3 regions of the Paenibacillus sp. LT-B23 genome follow, and region 1 is predicted to be linked to each of the others. Evidence: riboswitches for the same ligand, from Rfam matches in the RefSeq annotation. Region 1 holds a riboswitch; each other region holds the start of a gene.
The links. Region 1 has a riboswitch for cobalamin ahead of metE (5-methyltetrahydropteroyltriglutamate--homocysteine S-methyltransferase). Riboswitches for the same ligand answer to the same signal wherever they lie in the genome.
Positions count from the first base shown of each region.

Region 2: another riboswitch for cobalamin. It lies ahead of ACWXW9_RS11790 (ABC transporter substrate-binding protein); the one in region 1 lies ahead of metE (5-methyltetrahydropteroyltriglutamate--homocysteine S-methyltransferase).
Region 3: another riboswitch for cobalamin. It lies ahead of ACWXW9_RS04225 (ABC transporter substrate-binding protein); the one in region 1 lies ahead of metE (5-methyltetrahydropteroyltriglutamate--homocysteine S-methyltransferase).

Region 1 covers NZ_JBSQBM010000002.1:89,892-95,736, forward strand. Annotated here, with positions in the region: gene ACWXW9_RS03095 (AbrB/MazE/SpoVT family DNA-binding domain-containing protein) at 1-221, shown strand, start outside; gene ACWXW9_RS03100 (anaerobic ribonucleoside triphosphate reductase) at 516-2,465, shown strand; gene nrdG (anaerobic ribonucleoside-triphosphate reductase activating protein) at 2,462-2,959, shown strand; cobalamin riboswitch at 3,251-3,446, shown strand; gene metE (5-methyltetrahydropteroyltriglutamate--homocysteine S-methyltransferase) at 3,607-5,845, shown strand, end outside.
Region 2 covers NZ_JBSQBM010000008.1:84,001-89,845, reverse strand. Annotated here, with positions in the region: gene cobD (threonine-phosphate decarboxylase CobD) at 1-592, shown strand, start outside; gene cbiB (adenosylcobinamide-phosphate synthase CbiB) at 582-1,553, shown strand; gene ACWXW9_RS11795 (histidine phosphatase family protein) at 1,595-2,365, shown strand; cobalamin riboswitch at 2,490-2,682, shown strand; gene ACWXW9_RS11790 (ABC transporter substrate-binding protein) at 2,889-3,893, shown strand; gene ACWXW9_RS11785 (FecCD family ABC transporter permease) at 3,890-4,936, shown strand; gene ACWXW9_RS11780 (ABC transporter ATP-binding protein) at 4,933-5,799, shown strand.
Region 3 covers NZ_JBSQBM010000002.1:347,219-353,063, forward strand. Annotated here, with positions in the region: gene ACWXW9_RS04210 (ATP-binding cassette domain-containing protein) at 1-371, opposite strand, end outside; gene nikC (nickel transporter permease) at 368-1,183, opposite strand; gene nikB (nickel ABC transporter permease) at 1,199-2,128, opposite strand; gene ACWXW9_RS04225 (ABC transporter substrate-binding protein) at 2,144-3,727, opposite strand; cobalamin riboswitch at 3,935-4,135, opposite strand; gene ACWXW9_RS04230 (hypothetical protein) at 4,802-5,392, shown strand; gene ACWXW9_RS04235 (hypothetical protein) at 5,723-5,845, shown strand, end outside.

The DNA.
Region 1 (5,845 bases):
TACATCCCACCAGCACCGAAGCCATCCAGGCTCAAGAACATACCAAGCCGATTCGTAACCATACAACCTGGCAGCCCAAGCAATCCAGAGTGCAGCAAGGAGAAATGGTAAAAAAGCTCCGTAAGCTGATTCAGGAACATCCCAACCTGCCACAAAAGGTATATGCCGAAATGCTCGATATCTCACAAGGCCGGGTGTCCCAATTAAAAAAACTGCTTTAAATTATCCATCAATTTATTATCAATATATCCAGATCCAATGGACCTGCCATCATATCGTTTCGTCAAATATTCGATCGCCAGGTGTAGAGTAAGGAGCGTATTCGCAGATGTGTTCCTGACTTTTCACCTGGCCTCTTTGTGCTTTCTCTCCACTTTTGATGTGACAATAATCACATACTCTCTCTTCATCCATATATACAATATATAGACTGAAACAATTGGTTAGTACACGATATCGTCAATATATTGTTTTTGGGAGAATAATATATATTTTACTATATGGAGGGTTTTGCGATGAAGGTGTTGGAGGAACATCAATTATACGACATCGGCGAACGGGTCATTGGGGCACAGGATTTGGACATGCTACGGGAGAATGCAAATTTGAATGGAGAATCGTTCAGCGGCAAAATGAGCAAGCTCGGTTCCGAGTACGCCAAGTGGTATGCACGCCTGCGTGTGCTTCCGTCTGAACTGACGGATGCGGTTGACCGTGGATATGTATATGTTCACGATTTGGACCAATATGCGCTCGGGACTACGAACTGTATCTTTATTCCTTTTGGTCGCTTGTTGCAAGACGGTTTTAATACAGGCAACGGCTCTGTGCGCACACCGCAAACCATTATGTCTGCTATGGCACTGGTGGCCATCATATTCCAGTCTCAGCAAAACAGCCAATTTGGAGGCGTTTCTGCTAATAAAATAGATTGGGATCTCGCTCCATTCGTGGCCCGGTCTTTCCGCAAGCATCTGCGTAAGGGACTCCGCCTGTTCGGAGAAGAAATAGAGCCCGCTCTGCCTGATGACGAATTACATATAGCCAACAGCCTATTACATGAGGTCTGCCCTCGTTCATACGCATTCGCACGTGAAGAAACGGAGACGGAGACCCGCCAGGCCGCTGAATCCCTTATTCATAACCTGAATACCATGAGCAGTCGGGCAGGTGGACAAATCCCGTTCACCTCACTGAATTACGGGATGTGTACTTCTGCTGAGGGGCGGCTTGTTACACAATCATTGCTGGAGGCCACTATCCGTGGCTTGGGCAGTGGAGAAACCCCTATTTTTCCACAGCATATTTTCCAATGCAAAAAAGGAATCAATCAGGCCGAAGGGGATATCAACTATGACTTGTTCCTGCGGGCAGTAGAATGCTCCAGCAAACGTATGTATCCCAATTTTGTCAATGTGGATGCTACCTTCAACCTGCCCTATTACCGTGCAGATGATCCGGATACCATTATTGCAACAATGGGCTGCCGTACCCGCACCATTGCTGACCGTTTCGGCAGAAACCGTCAGAGCGGCAAGGGTAATCTCTCATTCAATACGATTAATCTGGTGCGTCTTGGCATTGAATACGGCATTTGCACAGGCAAGCGCAAGGCACCTGACCGGGATGACTTTGATATCAGACTGGAAGAGGTTATGCGTATTGCCGTGGACGGACTGATCCATCGCTATCATATACAGACCAGCCAGCCGGCCAAGGCCTCAGACTTTATGATGCGCGAAGGGGTATGGGAAGGCGGAGAAAAGCTGGAGCCGGATGAACAGGTAGGTAGCGTACTCAAGCACGGTACGCTTTCCATCGGATTTATCGGATTAGCTGAGTGTATGAAGGCACTGTACGGCAAACACCACGGGGAGGATGACGCTGTATACCGCGAGGCGCAGCGAATCATCGCTTCCATGCGTGTCTACTGCGATCGGATGAGTGAATTGCATAACCTGAACATTACGCTGTTCGCTACGCCTGCCGAGGGTCTATCCGGTAAATTCACGTTGCTGGATCAGCGGGATTTCGGTGTCATTCCCGGTGTGAATGATCGTGAATATTACACGAATTCTTTTCACATTCCTGTGTATTACACGCTTCCGGCTGCCCGTAAAATCAGCCTCGAAGCCCCATTTCATAACCTGTGCAACGCTGGCGCGATTTCGTACATTGAGCTGGATGGCAATGCGCGGAATAACCCGGAGGCGTTTCTTAAAATTGTACAATATGCGCTTCATCAAAACATTGGGTACTTCTCCATTAATCATCCCGTAGATCGCTGCCCGGAATGCGGCTACGAGGGCATTATCGGGACAAGCTGTCCCCATTGCGGTGCTGATGAGGAACATACGCATTTTCAGCGCTTGCGCCGGGTAACCGGATATCTGACAGGTGATTATACCGTCCGGTTCAACGCCGCAAAACAAGCCGAGGTACGTGACCGGGTGAAGCATCGGTGAATTTATGCGGCTACATTCCGGAATCTCTGAACGAAGGACACGGCCTGCGCACCGTTGTGTTCATTAGCGGTTGCCGCCATGCCTGCCCCGGCTGCTTCAATCCGGCATCTTGGAGCTTCCGTTCAGGCGAACCGTTCACACCGGAACGGCAGCAGGAGGTTATCCGTGACATCGCCGATAATCCATTGCTGGACGGGTTAACCCTTTGCGGCGGAGACCCCTTTTTCTCAGCAGCGGAATGCTCGCAGTTTGTGCGCGACTTTCGCGCAGCCTGCCCTGACCGAACCGTGTGGGCCTATACGGGCTTCGTCTACGAAGAACTGCTTACGGATCAGGCCCGGCGGGAATTGGCACTGCTGTGCGATGTGATTGTGGACGGTCCCTTTGTAGAACAGCAAAAGGATCTGACCCTTCCCTTCCGAGGCAGCCGCAATCAGCGACTGGTTGATGTTAAGGCCAGCATTCTGGCAGGATCTATCGTTACATTAGCCTGAGGCGATGTTATACTCGCATGAGTTGTTATGCCTTAAGACGAGTCCTTTCCCTATGGGAGGACTTGTCTTTTTTTTGCGTGTAATTGACAAGGGCGGTGCTTCAAGGTGCTTCAGATCGGGAACACGGGATAACGTACTGATGAGCAGAACGCTTTTAATAAACCTAAATGTGCTTCCATGAACTTAATCGTTTCATTGCAGGTTCAAACGGAGTTTCTATTGCGCATCCTGCAAGTTTCACTTATGATGGTGAACAAGTATACGAGTGCATAATTATTCGTCATACCATAATCGCATAGCTTGGAGATAGGTGTCTGTTCTATTCAGTTCAGGCTTAAAAGGGAAGCTGGTGCAAGTCCGGCGCGGTCCCGCCACTGTAAACGGGGAATTTTCAGCTGTTGATACACCCACTGGTCCACAGACCGGGAAGGAGCGCTGAAAGTCATGATCCGTAAGTCAGGAGACCTGCCTATTTCAACAACATCGCAAGTACCTACGGGAGATAGGGAGGTGTTAAGAGCAGTCGCCGATTTTTCATTTTTTAAAAACCGGAGGCATTCTTTCCCCTACTCATTTTTAACCCCGGGGAGGAATGTCTTTTTTTGTACGCAAAAATAAACTGGCCACCAGCCTGGGAGGAAAAGTACATGTCATTTACCGAATTGCCTGAATTGCCCGGCTTGATCAGCAGTAACCTGGGATATCCGCGTATCGGCGGGAACCGGGAATGGAAGAAAGCGCTGGAACGCTTCTGGAACGGCAGCATGGATGAAAGCGAATTGCATATCGAGATGAAACGATTGCGTTTGGAGCATCTGAGCAAGCAGCGTGACAAGGGAATTGATCGAATTCCAGTCGGAGACTTTTCCTATTACGATCACATGCTGGATACATCCGTGATGTTCGGTCTGGTGCCGGAACGGTTCAACTACAGTCCCGATGGGCCTGTTCCTTTGTCCGTCTATTTCGGAATAGCCCGTGGACAAAAGGGTGCCACCGCTAGTGAAATGACCAAATGGCTGAATACCAATTACCACTACATCGTACCGGAATTGGCGAATGCAACTCCGGTGTTCACCGAGAATAAGCCTTTGCAGGCTTATCGTGAAGCGAAACAGGAACTAGGCATTGAAGGTAAACCCGTCATGATCGGTCCTTATTCGTTCGTTGCCCTGTCCAAAGGCTATGATCGTAAGGATTTGACCGCCATTGTACGAAGCTTCCTGCCACTGTACACCCGCGTCCTGTCTGAGCTGGCTGCGGAAGGCGTTCAGTGGGTGCAGGTGGATGAGCCTGTCCTGACCACCTCATTCCCGGCAGAGGATTTGGACATTATTCAGGAGGCTTATGAAGCCTTGGCCGAGGCTGCTCCATCCTTAAATATCGTGCTGCAAACCTACTTTGGCAGTCTGGATCATTATGAGCACCTGTCCACGCTCCCGGTACAGGGATTAGGTCTGGATTTTGTACATGATGATGGCGAAAACCTTCAACATGTGCTCCGGCATGGCTTCCCTGCGGGCAAAACGCTGGCCGCTGGCGTTATTGACGGGCGCAATATATGGCGCTCCGATCTGAACGCCGTGGCTGCGCTACTTGGACAACTGGCAGAACAGACACCCGCCGCCCAGCTCATCGTGCAGCCATCATGCAGTCTGCTGCATGTGCCGGTCAGTCTGGAAGCAGAGCATAAGCTGGACCCAGAGCTGGTGCAAGCACTGGCCTTTGCCGATGAAAAGCTGGAAGAAATCGCAGCTTTGACCGCTGCGCTTGGCAAACGCAAACCCTCGGCACTTGCCAAGCTTGAGCAGAGTGCGGACGCGGTAGCTCGCTTCAACAGCTCGGCGGCACGAGTACAGACCGCGGCCGATATGGCGGCTCTACTGGCGAAAGAGCCGCAGTCACGTAGCGTTCCCTTCGCTGAGCGTCGTGTGATTCAGCAGGACAAGTTGAAGCTGCCTCCACTGCCTACCACGACGATTGGCAGTTTCCCGCAAACGGCTGAGGTTCGCAAAGCCCGCCTGCACTATCGCAGAGGGGAATGGTCTGCCGAGCAGTACCGGACATTCATTCAGCAGCAAATCAAGGAATGGATTGATATTCAGGAGGACATTGGCATTGATGTGCTTGTACACGGGGAATTTGAGCGGACCGACATGGTTGAGTTTTTTGGCGAAAAGCTGAAAGGCTTTGCCTTTACACAAAACGGGTGGGTGCAGTCCTACGGCTCCCGTTGTGTCAAGCCACCGATTATATACGGAGACGTGTCGTTCGATCAACCGATGACCGTGGAAGAAACGGCCTTCGCCCAATCGTTGACCTCCAAGCCAGTCAAAGGGATGCTGACAGGTCCGGTAACGATTTTGAACTGGTCCTTCGAACGGAATGATATTCCTCGCAGTCAGGTTGCTTTACAGTTAGCACTGGCTCTGCGGGCTGAGGTAGAAGCACTGGAACAAGCGGGGATTGGCATGATTCAGGTGGATGAACCGGCGATCCGTGAAGGGCTTCCACTGAAAAAGGAACAGCAGCGGGCCTATCTGGAGTGGGCGGTTCAAGCCTTCCTTGTGACCACTGCCACTGTCGAACCCGCCACCCAAATCCATACGCATATGTGCTATTCCGAATTTCAGGATATGATCCAATCCATCTCCGATATGGATGCCGACGTTATTTCTATTGAAACCTCTCGAAGCCACGGAGAACTGATTGTCAGCTTTGAGGATCAGGTGTATGACAAAGGCATTGGTCTGGGCGTATACGATATCCACAGTCCGCGCATTCCCGATGTATCGGAAATGCTGAGTATGATCCAGCGTGCCCTGCGCGTACTGCCTTCCGATTTATTTTGGGTCAATCCAGACTGCGGCCTGAAAACCCGCACCA
Region 2 (5,845 bases), on a different contig from region 1:
AGAGGCGGCGGGAAAAACGGACACCGTGCTGGTGGTGGATGAAGCGTTTATTGATTTTATCCCGCAGGAGCGGCAAATTTCACTATTGCCTGTGCTGGATCGGTATCCCCATGTGATTTTGATCCGGTCGATGACGAAATTTTATGCGATTCCGGGCTTGCGCTTGGGCTATGCGATTGCTCATCCGGACTACATCCGGCGAATGACCGCCAAGCAGGTGACCTGGAGCGTGAACGGAATGGCGTTGCTGGCCGGAGAGGCGTGTTTGCGGAGCGGTGAGGCGTACGAGCGCCGCACGCAGGAGCTGATTGCTACGGAGCGTAGCCGTCTGCTGACCGCTTTGGCGGAATGGGGTTGCGGTGTCATCCCCGGTGAAGCGAATTACGTGCTGGCACGGGCACCGGGGACGTGGAGCGCATCGGCCATTCAACAGGCGCTTGGACAGCGCGGGATTCTTATACGTAGCTGTGCCATGTACCCGGGGCTAACGGCGAGCCATTTTCGAATTGCAGTCAAGGACACGGAAGCCAACGGCATGCTATTGTCTGTATTGGGTGAAGTGCTGGAGGAGGAACGGCGGCGTGACAGTTAGCTTGATCATGATGGCTGCATATCTTCTGGACAGGCTGATCGGCGATCCGAGGTGGTTGCCACATCCGGTCATCGGCATGGGACATGCCATTTCTGCCTTGGAAAAGGCGATTCGCCACCGGGTTCACAGTGACCGTGGTTTGAAACGCGCTGGCTTGCTGCTGCCACTAATTGTGGTGGGCGGCTCCTTCGCGTTTGGCTGGACGTTACTGCGCTTGCTTGCCTGGATTCATCCGTGGCTGTCTGTCGGAGCGGAAATTGTGCTGATCGCAACCACAATTGCTTCCAAAGGACTAAAGGACGCCGGAATGGCAGTGTATCGCGAATTAAAGGCGGGTGATCTGCCTGCGGCACGCCGGGAACTGGGAATGATCGTCGGGCGGGATACGCAGCAGCTCGATGAGCCTGAGATTGCGCGCGGTACCGTCGAAACGGTGGCTGAAAACATCGTGGACGCGATTATTTCCCCGCTTTTTTATGCCCTGATCGGGGGAGCACCATTAGCGTTGGCTTATCGTGCCGTGAATACCCTCGATTCCATGGTTGGCTACAAAAATGAAAAGTATCTGCAATTGGGCTGGGCCTCGGCACGTCTGGATGATGTCGCTAATTTCATTCCGGCACGCCTGACAGCGGGGATGCTGGTAGTAGCGGCGTGGGTTTATCGGCATGATGCTGGACGTAGCTGGCGTACGGTAAGGCGAGATGCGCGGCTGCATCCCAGTCCAAACAGCGGCTTTCCGGAATCAGCAGTTGCAGGTGCACTGGGGATTCGCCTCGGAGGTTATAATGTATATCATGGCGTGCGCTCCTTTCGCGCATATATGGGAGAGCTGGTGCGACCGATGGAGCCGGATGATATCCGGCATACGATCCGGCTGATGTTTGCCGTGTCCAGCATGTTTGCGGGATTGTGTCTGTTCGTGTCCGCCGGATGCTATGCACTGGGGTGGATACAGTGAAGCGTGACACACCGAACGCTGCCAATAGAGCAGGAAGCGATATGACCTTGAAGCATTATTTTACAGAACATCAGCAGTGGGACTTGGAACTTGTGCTGGTGCGTCACGGCACTACCTTATGGAACAGGGAACGTCGATACCTGGGGCACTCCGATTTGGGATTGCTACCGGGAGCAGAGCAAGAATTAGAGCCTTTGCGGGAAAAATTACAGAGGCATTCCTTTGCCCGAATCTATTGCAGTGACTTGATACGTTGTCGTCAGACCTTGCAGATCATTTTGCCGGAATCGGAACTGGGACCAGAGCTTGGAGAGGGAGCCCACTTTGAATTGAAACCGGAATCACGGTTGGAACTGACATCCAAATGGGAGTCTGAACGTTTCCTTTCTAATAGTTCCGTTAGGTCTGCCATCATGGAACCACGTCTGAGAGAGCTTCATTTTGGGGAATGGGATGGAAAAACGTATGACATGCTCAAGGATGTGGCGTTGTATCGAGCGTGGATTGATGAGCCGCAGCGAATTACGCCGCCGGGGGGAGAGCCTTGGACAGACTTTGTGAACCGCCTCGATGAATTCCTAGACTCTTTGTATGAGTGGCGTAAAATGATGGATGTTCAGAAAACAGGCATGTCTGGTGTTCCACCTTCTGTTCTGGTCGTCACGCATGGTGGAGTGATTCGTCAGTTGGCTTGTATGCTGGTACCGGATCATGACTTTTGGAGTCTGAATCCGAAGCCGGGAGCGGCAATTACGATTCGGTTGAGGCTGGGAGAGCGACACCAGTGGATAGGAGAGGTGCTTTCTTTTTAGGTCAGATAGGGGCAGGTGAACAGGCAATTTGGGTTGTAAGCCAGTCTTTTTTAACCTATAATCATCAAGTAAAAGAACGGCTTGACCAACACTACATCAAATATCCAGCAGACGAGGTCGGCGCAGCGGGATGAAACCCTCGGGTTCTTTCCGGTGCGCTGTTAAAAGGGAAGCCGGTGTGAATCCGGCGCGGTCCCGCCACTGTAAATGGAAAAATGCCAGCCAGCCCAGCTATATGTGCCCAAAGCACATGAAGGAGCAACAGGCTGTCGCATGTTTCTGTAAGTCAGGATACCTGCCCGTCCGCCTGTCACCATAGTCCTTCGAGGAAAGGATGACGTGTTCGCAGTGACTGTCCATGCGGAAGAAACTGCCGCCTGCATATGAGCTGCGCTAACGTGACCCCTGTATCCTTATCTGAGGATGCAGGGGTTTTTTGAAAGGAAAAAAAGGCTGGATTTAGCAGATATCGGATGATGTTCAAGTGACGCTCTTAAAGAATTTATATGGAGGGGTGTAAATCATGGCAGGGAATAAAATAAAGGTCTGGACAACAGGCTTATTGACTCTGGTCTTGGCGGTTGTGCTGAGTGCATGTGGAGCTAACGGAAAGAACGCTGAAAATAAAGGGGATCTAGTCTCACAGCAACCGGGACAGACAGCAGCCGCCCAGGAGCCTCCGGGCAAAACGGTCTACCCGTTGACCATTAAGGATGCGACCGGGCAGGACTTTACGTTCAAAAAAGCGCCGGACAAAATCGTTTCCGTCTCCCCGGCTGAAACCGAGGCGCTGTTCGCCATTGGACTGGATAAGGAAATTGTCGGCGTATCCGACTATTCCGATTACCCGGAAGCGGCTACGAAGAAGCCCAAAGTGGGCGGTATTATGAAGCCGAATGAAGAGGCGATCATCGCCGCGAATCCCGAAGTCGTTTTTGCAGGAATATCGCTCAGTGAGCAGGCGACGACCAAGCTGCGTGACCTGGGAATCATGATTTTTAAAACCGAGCCGAAAACGCTTGAAGATGTCATGGCTAATATTGAACTATATGGGAAAATCACCGACCATCAGAAAGAAGCGAGAGCGGTAACCGACAAGATGAGAGCAGATGTAGCGGAAGTAAAAAACGGTGTTAAAAATATCGGTAAAGGGCAGAAGCTGAGAGTATACGTCGAATTTTCACCCGGTTGGACAGTCGGCAAGGGCGAGTTTATGGACGAGCTGATTTCTTTGGCGGGCGGGGAAAATGTCGCTGCAACCCAAAAGGGCTGGTACCAGATCAGTGAGGAAAATATTATTGCGGCCAATCCGGACGTCATTTTATACAGCAAAAATGTCAAGGACGACAAAACAGGCCAAACGCTCGGCGATATCATCAAAGCCCGCAGTGGATGGGATCAAATATCGGCTGTTCGTCTCAACCGGGTGTTTGCCGTGGATGATAATCTGATCAGTCGTCCGGGTCCGCGCGTAACGGAAGGTCTCAAGGAAGTGGCCAAGGGCGTGTATCCTGAAATTTTCAAATGAATCGTAGACTGATTGGCTTTGGAGGGGCAGGTCTTGCTTTATTGCTGCTGACGCTGCTGCTTTGTCTTGGCATCGGCTCGGCCAAGCTTCCCGTCAGCCAAATCGCGGGTATTCTGGTCAACCATCTGCCGTGGTTAGGTGAGACGATTACACCGGATTGGAATACATCCACAGAGCAGATTATTTTGAAGGTCAGACTGCCGCGTGTGTTACTGGGTATGCTGGTAGGCGCAGCGCTTGCGCTGGCGGGAGCCGGATTTCAGGGTGTGCTGCGCAATCCGCTGGCTGATCCTTACACGCTGGGGGTATCCTCGGGTGCTTCGGTAGGGGCAGCAGTGCTGATTTATTGGGGGCTTCAATTTTCGTTTGTAGGCGTATGGACACTGCCGCTGGTGGCGTTTACGACCGGAATGCTGACGTTGTGGATGGTGCTGACACTGGCGAGGGAAGGCGGCAAAATTCCGACGCAAAGCCTTATTTTATCGGGCGTGGTGATGCAATCTTTTTTGGGAGCCGTCGTTTCCTTTCTGACAGCCATGTCCAGGGAGACGGTCAATGAAATATTGTACTGGACAATGGGAAGCCTCAGTCTGCGCGGCTGGTCGTATACAGGCATCCTTTTGCCTTATGTGGTCATTGGGCTGGTGTTTCTGTGGAACCGGGCACGAGTGCTGAACATTCTGGCCTTGGGTGAACGTCAGGCGGCTCATATGGGGGTTAATGTAGATGCAACGAAGTTATCTGTTCTGATCATATCCACGCTGCTGACAGCCGCGGCTGTCTCGGTATGCGGAGTGATTGGCTTTGTGGGACTTGTTGTACCGCATATCATCCGTTTGGTGACGGGTCCCGACTATCGGATGATTGTTCCGTTATCCGCGCTGGGCGGGGCTATTTTTATGGCTTGGGCCGATACTGCGGCACGTACGCTACTGGCTCCGACCGAAATTCCACTTGGTGTTATGACCGCCTTTGTCGGTGCACCGTTCTTCGCATATCTCCTGTACCGGAACAAGAAGCTGCGCAGGGGGGGATTGCTGTGAAGGAAGCAAATGGACCACAGGCATCGCGAGTCCGGGCGTTGGAGATTGCCAGTCTGACTCGTGATTTTGGGGAATTCCATGCGTTAAAAAATATAAGCTGGAGCGTAGACGAAGGAGATTGGTGGGGCATTATCGGCCCGAACGGGAGTGGAAAGTCGACGTTGCTGCATCTGCTTTCCGGTGTGGATCACGCGACTTCGGGAAACGTTCTTGTATATGGTAAAAAGGTCAGTAGCTATGGCAGAAAAGAGCTTTCCCGTCTTGTAGCTGTGCTCCAGCAGGAGGGGCTCCCCCCGGTGGGTTACACGGTAAGGGAAGTTGTGGAAATGGGACGCTTTCCCCATCAGGACTGGTTTGGTAGAGAAAAGGTGGATAAGGAAAAAGGGATGGACCCGGGAATCATTACGGATCGTGTGCTGGAGAGGCTGGATCTTACCGACTTGGCGGACAGGTCGTTAGACCGTTTGAGCGGGGGACAGCGGCAGCGCGTGGCTTTGGCGAAGGTGATGGTGCAGGAGCCACAGATTTTGCTGCTGGATGAGCCTACAACCTATCTGGATCTGCGCTATCAGCTTGAATTTATGGAGCTGCTGGCGGAATGGCGGCGGGAAACGGGCGTGACGATTATCTCTGTCCTGCATGATCTCAATTTGACTGCCCAGTTTTGTGATGACTTGCTTGTGCTCAAGGACGGAATGGTTGAGGGGTTAGGAGCTTCATCAGAGCTGTTAACGGAGGAACGAATTCGCTTTGTGTATGGTGTTGAGCCTGTAATGTTACCTCATCCGGATAGTGGTGTGCCGCAGCTTTTACTGCGGAGAAGTGCACGGGATGCAACTGGTCGGGGCGAACGACTGGAGTAATTTGAGTAAAGTCATTGAAGAAACAGAATTTATGATGAGATCGCTA
Region 3 (5,845 bases), 260 kb from region 1:
CGCCGTTCATCGAACGGGACGATATCCTCCCCGTTGTAGTACATATGCCCCTGCGTAACGCCGATCCCCGGCTCCAGCATGCCTGAGATTGCGTGCGCGGTCAGACTCTTGCCGCATCCGCTCGGCCCGGTCAAGGCCACAATTTCCCCCGGATACACGGAAAAGCTGACATCCCGGAGCAACGGTTGATGTCCGCTTATCCGCATTGTTTCCCCATTCGCGCCTGGTTTTCTACCCGCGCCCACACCTGTTGCTGCGCCAATATGTGTACCCGCTCCTGTGCCTATGCGACATATCTCCAGATGTTCCACGTGCAACATTGGCTTGCGTCCTGCCATATTTCCTTTCATCTGTCCTGTCCCATCCTTCATTCTGCCGCCCCCTTTTCCGAGAATCGGTCTCCCAGAAGCTGGCACGCAAGCACAAACAGCATAATCGCCAAGCCCGGAAAAATCATGACATGCGGCGCCACCTGAAAATACGACGTCGCATCATGCAGCATCACGCCCCACTCCGGCTTAGGCGGCTGTACACCCAGCCCAAGAAAGGAAAGTCCGGCAACCATAAGCACCACTCGCCCGATGTCCCAGACTGCATACACAAGCAGCTGTGGCAGCACCTGCGGCAATACATAACGTCTCAGCACGCGTACATGTGAATTACCGGATAAACGGGCATATCGGACATAGTCCTCCTGACAGGCTTTTTGAACAAGGGTGCGAATATACCGAACATATCCCGCCCACCGTACCGCAATAATCGCTAAGGTCATGTTTACAAAGCCCGGACCCAAGATACCCACAATCGCCACCGTCAAAATGATATCGGGAAAAGCCAGCACGCCGTCAATGACCCGCATGACTAGCTGATCCACACGCCCGCGCACATAGCCAATGAGCAAGCCTATCGGCAAACTGATGCAGAGTGTGGCTGCTGTAATCGCACAGGCAATCAGTACGCTTGTCCGAATGCCGTAAATCAGCCGTGACAGTACATCCCGACCCAGATGATCCGTACCAAATGGATATTTCCGACTAGGTGGTGCCAAACGGTTCAGAAGGTCCACATCAAGAGGATCATGAGGAGCAACCCATGGAGCCAGTACCCCGAGCAGCACAATCAGGCCCAGCAGCACTCCTCCTGTCAGTATGCTCCCTTTGAAGGACAGCCGCATGTTTTTCATTTTCAACTTCCTCCCCTAACGCAAACGCAACCTTGGATCTACAGCCGCCTGGACCACATCTACCAAACACTGAACACCTACGATTAAAAATGCAGCAAAAATAACATACCCCTGTATCACTGGATAATCCCGCTGCGTAATCGCATCTATAAAATACTTGCCCAAACCCGGCCATGAAAAAATCGTCTCTACGATGACATTGCCCGCCAGCATAAATGACAGATTCGTGCCTAACAGCGTGATGATCGGCAAAATCGCATGCCTGAATATCTCAAAAAACAGAATATGCTTGCGGGAAAAGCCTCGGGCCTTCGCCGCCTTCACAAAATTCCGGTCACCCAGCTCCAGCATTTGGGCACGCAGCACACGGGCTTGCACAGCCCCCAAACCTGCCCCAAGGGTCAGCGCTGGCAGTACCAAATGAGTCCAATCCTCACGACCCATGGACGGGAGCCAGCCCAAACGAACGGAAAACAGGTAAATCAGCAGAAAGCCAAGCCAAAAAGAGGGAATGGACGATCCGAGCAGTGCAAACAGCCTTCCCAGACGATCGAGCCAACCGCTGGATTTTACCGAGGCGGCCAGTCCCATTCCAAGAGTCAGCAACGTCATGACGGCAAAGCCCGCCGAGGCCAGCTCCACGGTAGCGGGCAGTCTGTTCCACAGCTCGGTTAGCACCGACTCCTTGGATACATAGGAGGTGCCCCAATGCCCTGTGAACACATCCCGCAGCCAGTTCACATACTGAATATGGAGCGGCTCGCTCAAGCCCAGCTCCTTACGCAGCGCCGTCAACGCCTCCTCAGAGGCAGGCACATTATGCGCGGTGAGCAGAATGGTAGCAGGGTCGCCGGGAGCCAGCCTCATCAGCACAAACGTCAGCGTGGATACAACAAACACAATGATGACCAGTTGCGCCACGCGTTCCAGAATAAAACGAATCATAGGGTATGTAGCCCGTTATTCCGCAATATCGGATTGCACCGTAATGTAGTAATACTCAATCGGATGCGGCGTGAAGCCCTTTACCCCTTTTTTCGCCCCAAATACATTGTCCGGATGAACAATGAACGACTGCGGCAAATCCGTATTAATGATATCCAGCGCTTGCAGTGTCACAGCATTACGTTGCGCTGTATCCTTCGCCAGCTTCAAGCTGCCAAGAAGGTTCTCCAGCGGTTTGGAACTATAACGGCTTACATTGGCTTCGCTTTTAGAGGAATAAAACATGTCCATAAAATATTGCGGCTCCCCCGTATGGGCAGTCAGCACGCTGTACATGGCAAAATCCCAATCGTTTTTGGTCAGTGCCTCGTCGATATTTTCCACCTTGCGGATCTTCACCTGGATGCCCTCTTTTAACAGCTGGCTCTGAATCACCTCAGCCATCACCGAAAGCTCTGGACGCTGAGGAAAGGTCAGCAATGTAACTTCGAACGGCTTGCCTTGCTTGGTCCATGTGCCTTGGGCATCCTTCTTCCAGCCATCCTTCGTCAATAGCTGCTCGGGCGTTCCGTCCAGCGCTTTACGTTCCACCTTGCCGAAGGGGAGAATGCTTGGAAATGGGCTGCTTGCCTCCGTACCATAGCCTCTCATGATCGCACTCACAATGGATGCACGTGGTATCAGGCTGTCCACTACTTTGCGGTTCGCGGCATCCTTGAACACAGGCGACTCCATGTTATACACGATCATATGCGTGCGCAAAGAGGGAGCCGACAGCACTTGCAGCTTATCGTTCTTTTTCAATACCTCTGCGTTATCCACCGGAATATCGGTCGCTACATCTACTTCGCCGGATTGCAGCGCCAGCAGGCGTGAATTGCCGTCCGTAATGAACTTCATCGTTGCTGCTGCCAGCCGTGCCTTCTCGCCCCAATATTCGTCATAACGCTCTACGACCAAGGACTGATCCTTGTTGAACGCTTTAATTTTAAAAGCACCTGTCATCGCAGGGTAGCTCTGCTCATCTTTCATGGACGCTACATCCAACACAATCGTCGACGGATCAGCCAGATTGGACACCAGCGCTGAATTGGGCTGGTTTGTCGTGATTTTCAACGCCAGCGGCCCAGTTACGTCAATTGACTTTACGTCTAGTAAATCCTTCGCCAGATGGCTTTTCTCAATGGAGCGCAGCAGGGAAGCTTTTACACTTTCCGCGTCCATACTCTTTCCATCATGAAAAGTGACCTTATCCTGCAAGCTGAATGTCCAGACTGTGGGACTGTCCTGCTTCCATTCCTTTGCCAGCCAAGCCACTGGCTCCAGCTTTTCATTCAAACGGACAAGTGTCTCACCTGCGCCGGACCGCATGACATCCCAGCTATTGTCTCCGTGCGGGTCAACGCCTGACGGCTTCCACGTATACGCCATCACCAGCTTTTTGTCCGTTGTGGACTGTTGTGCGGATGTGTTTTCGCCCTTGTCGGAGCTGTCCGCCGTCTTATTAGTTGTGGAGCATCCCGCAAGAGCCATAACTGCCAGTAGCAGCATCACCCCTGTACATATGGACCATGAACGCTTTTTACAATTGCTTATCATCTTATTTATCCCCCTCTATCTTGTCATTCACAAATACCTAACGCAAAAAAAAGCATCCCGGACCGCCTGATCAGCAGTCAGAAATGCTTTCATTATAAAATGCCAAAGCTCACCTCAAAGCACCTCTAATCATAGAAGGGATCGGATCGGTTTCAGACATTCCGTAAGCAGCACGCCCAACCACCTCCCCAGCATCCCGTGGGTCTGACAGTGATGTTAAAACAGGCAGGTCTCCTGACTTCAGGCGTATCTTTCAGGCCTTCCCGGTTCTTCACAGTTCCAGTGGCTATTCCGAAAGCTACAGCAATTCCCTGCTGATGCCTGTATACAGTGGCGGGTCCGTGTCGGAATCTACCGAACTTCCCTTTTAAGTGAGGACGCACAACAGCCATCTACATGATCTCAACGAAACCCTGTAGATAGAAAGTCCGGCTCACACCTGTTTTCTTCCTTTATTCTTTTTCATTACGATTTAGGACTATCTTATTTTGTTGTTACAGGCTTGTCAACAAATGTCGCATAATATTTTAAATTTTAATGATACAGCAGGGATCAAGGTTGTGGCTTTGCTTTGCGTACACACCATTCACGTGCTAAAATTAGGTATAGAGATACCCATCGTGTCTGTATACTTAAAGAGCTTTCGCCACTACCAACGGCAAAGACTCTTAGGAATTGAAAGGCTGTGGATCACCACCACGGCGCGTTGCATAACTAAACGTTAATGCAAACGAAACCCACCGTTAGGCGTCTAACCTAATTACGCGGTGGGTTTTTGCTTGTTCTGAAATTTTTTATACACCCCTTCCTACAGCTCTAACAATTCCCTTCTAGTAGATTATCAAGCCCCTGATATTCATTTGAGGAAAACCTTCAGCTTCTTGGCCCTTGCTAAACTATCAATTCCACCGTCATAAGGCTGTCAATAAATGTCGTACATATCCGACTAATGGACTCTTGCAGACACAAAATATAGATAAATATATTCATATATACCATTAAAAGGTTGACATATTTTGTAAGCTCACTTATGCTATCTATGGATTTACAAATATTTCAAGGAGGCGATTTGTTATGAAGGTAAAGTTTCTTCCTCAAGCAATTCTGGCTACAACGTTATTCATCTCGTGGGGAATCGTTAGTCCAGCAATCTCCCATGCTGAGAAAGGAGAAAAAATCCCTGACCAAATGTTAGCGGGTACAATCATCCAATATGATGAGAACAATAACATGGTTGTAGTAGAAAAAGGAACTCCTGTTCCTGAACCACAAAAATCTCTAGCTGCTATTGCCCCACTCACTGCTGAACAACAAATTGAGCTAGAAAAAGAAGAAGCAATGATTAAGGAAATCAAAGAAGAAGCCAAATCACTGCCGGTATATCATATTGATAACCCTGACCCTCAGCCTGGTTTAAAAGTAATTTATGATGGTGAAGGTTATATCAAAGATATTATCTTGCCTGATCAAAAGGAAAATGCGATTACTACTAATAATGTTTCACTTCAGGCATTACCACGCGGAACACGCAAAGCACCAGGATCTTATACATACGGGGCACATAATAATGAAATCGTCATTACCGGAACATCGAGCGGCAAGTCCAAGGCACAGGAAGAGGGACAAACTTTACGGACTCTACTGGCGAAAACTCCAATTCACTAAAAAGAGGCGACTGTGCAACAAAAGGAGCTATTGATAATCCCGAGTTTGGAACAAAGATCTCTGTAAGAAATATTGACAATAATAATGTTCATGACTTCACTAAGGCCGACAATGGGAGTCTGCCAGATGCTGTTATTGATATTTGGAAAACTGGCGTGCAAGATTTAGGCTTGACATGGAGTTCGTCTCTCTCATTTTCTGGGAGATATTTTTATGCATTCTAATATCTTTATATTGAAGAAAGGATAGGGCCTACGCCCTGTCCTTTTCCCTATTTAAATTACCAATATTCAATTAGTAAATCCCTCATTTCAGAAAGGATGTATCCCTTTGAAAACAAGCGACTTTCGCTTACTTATATTTTTCTTACTTGTTCCAGCTCTATTGTCTGCCTGCTCTCCAACTTCTGCTCCATCAGTAGAATCCGTCCCATCCAAACAAGTTCAATCAGGT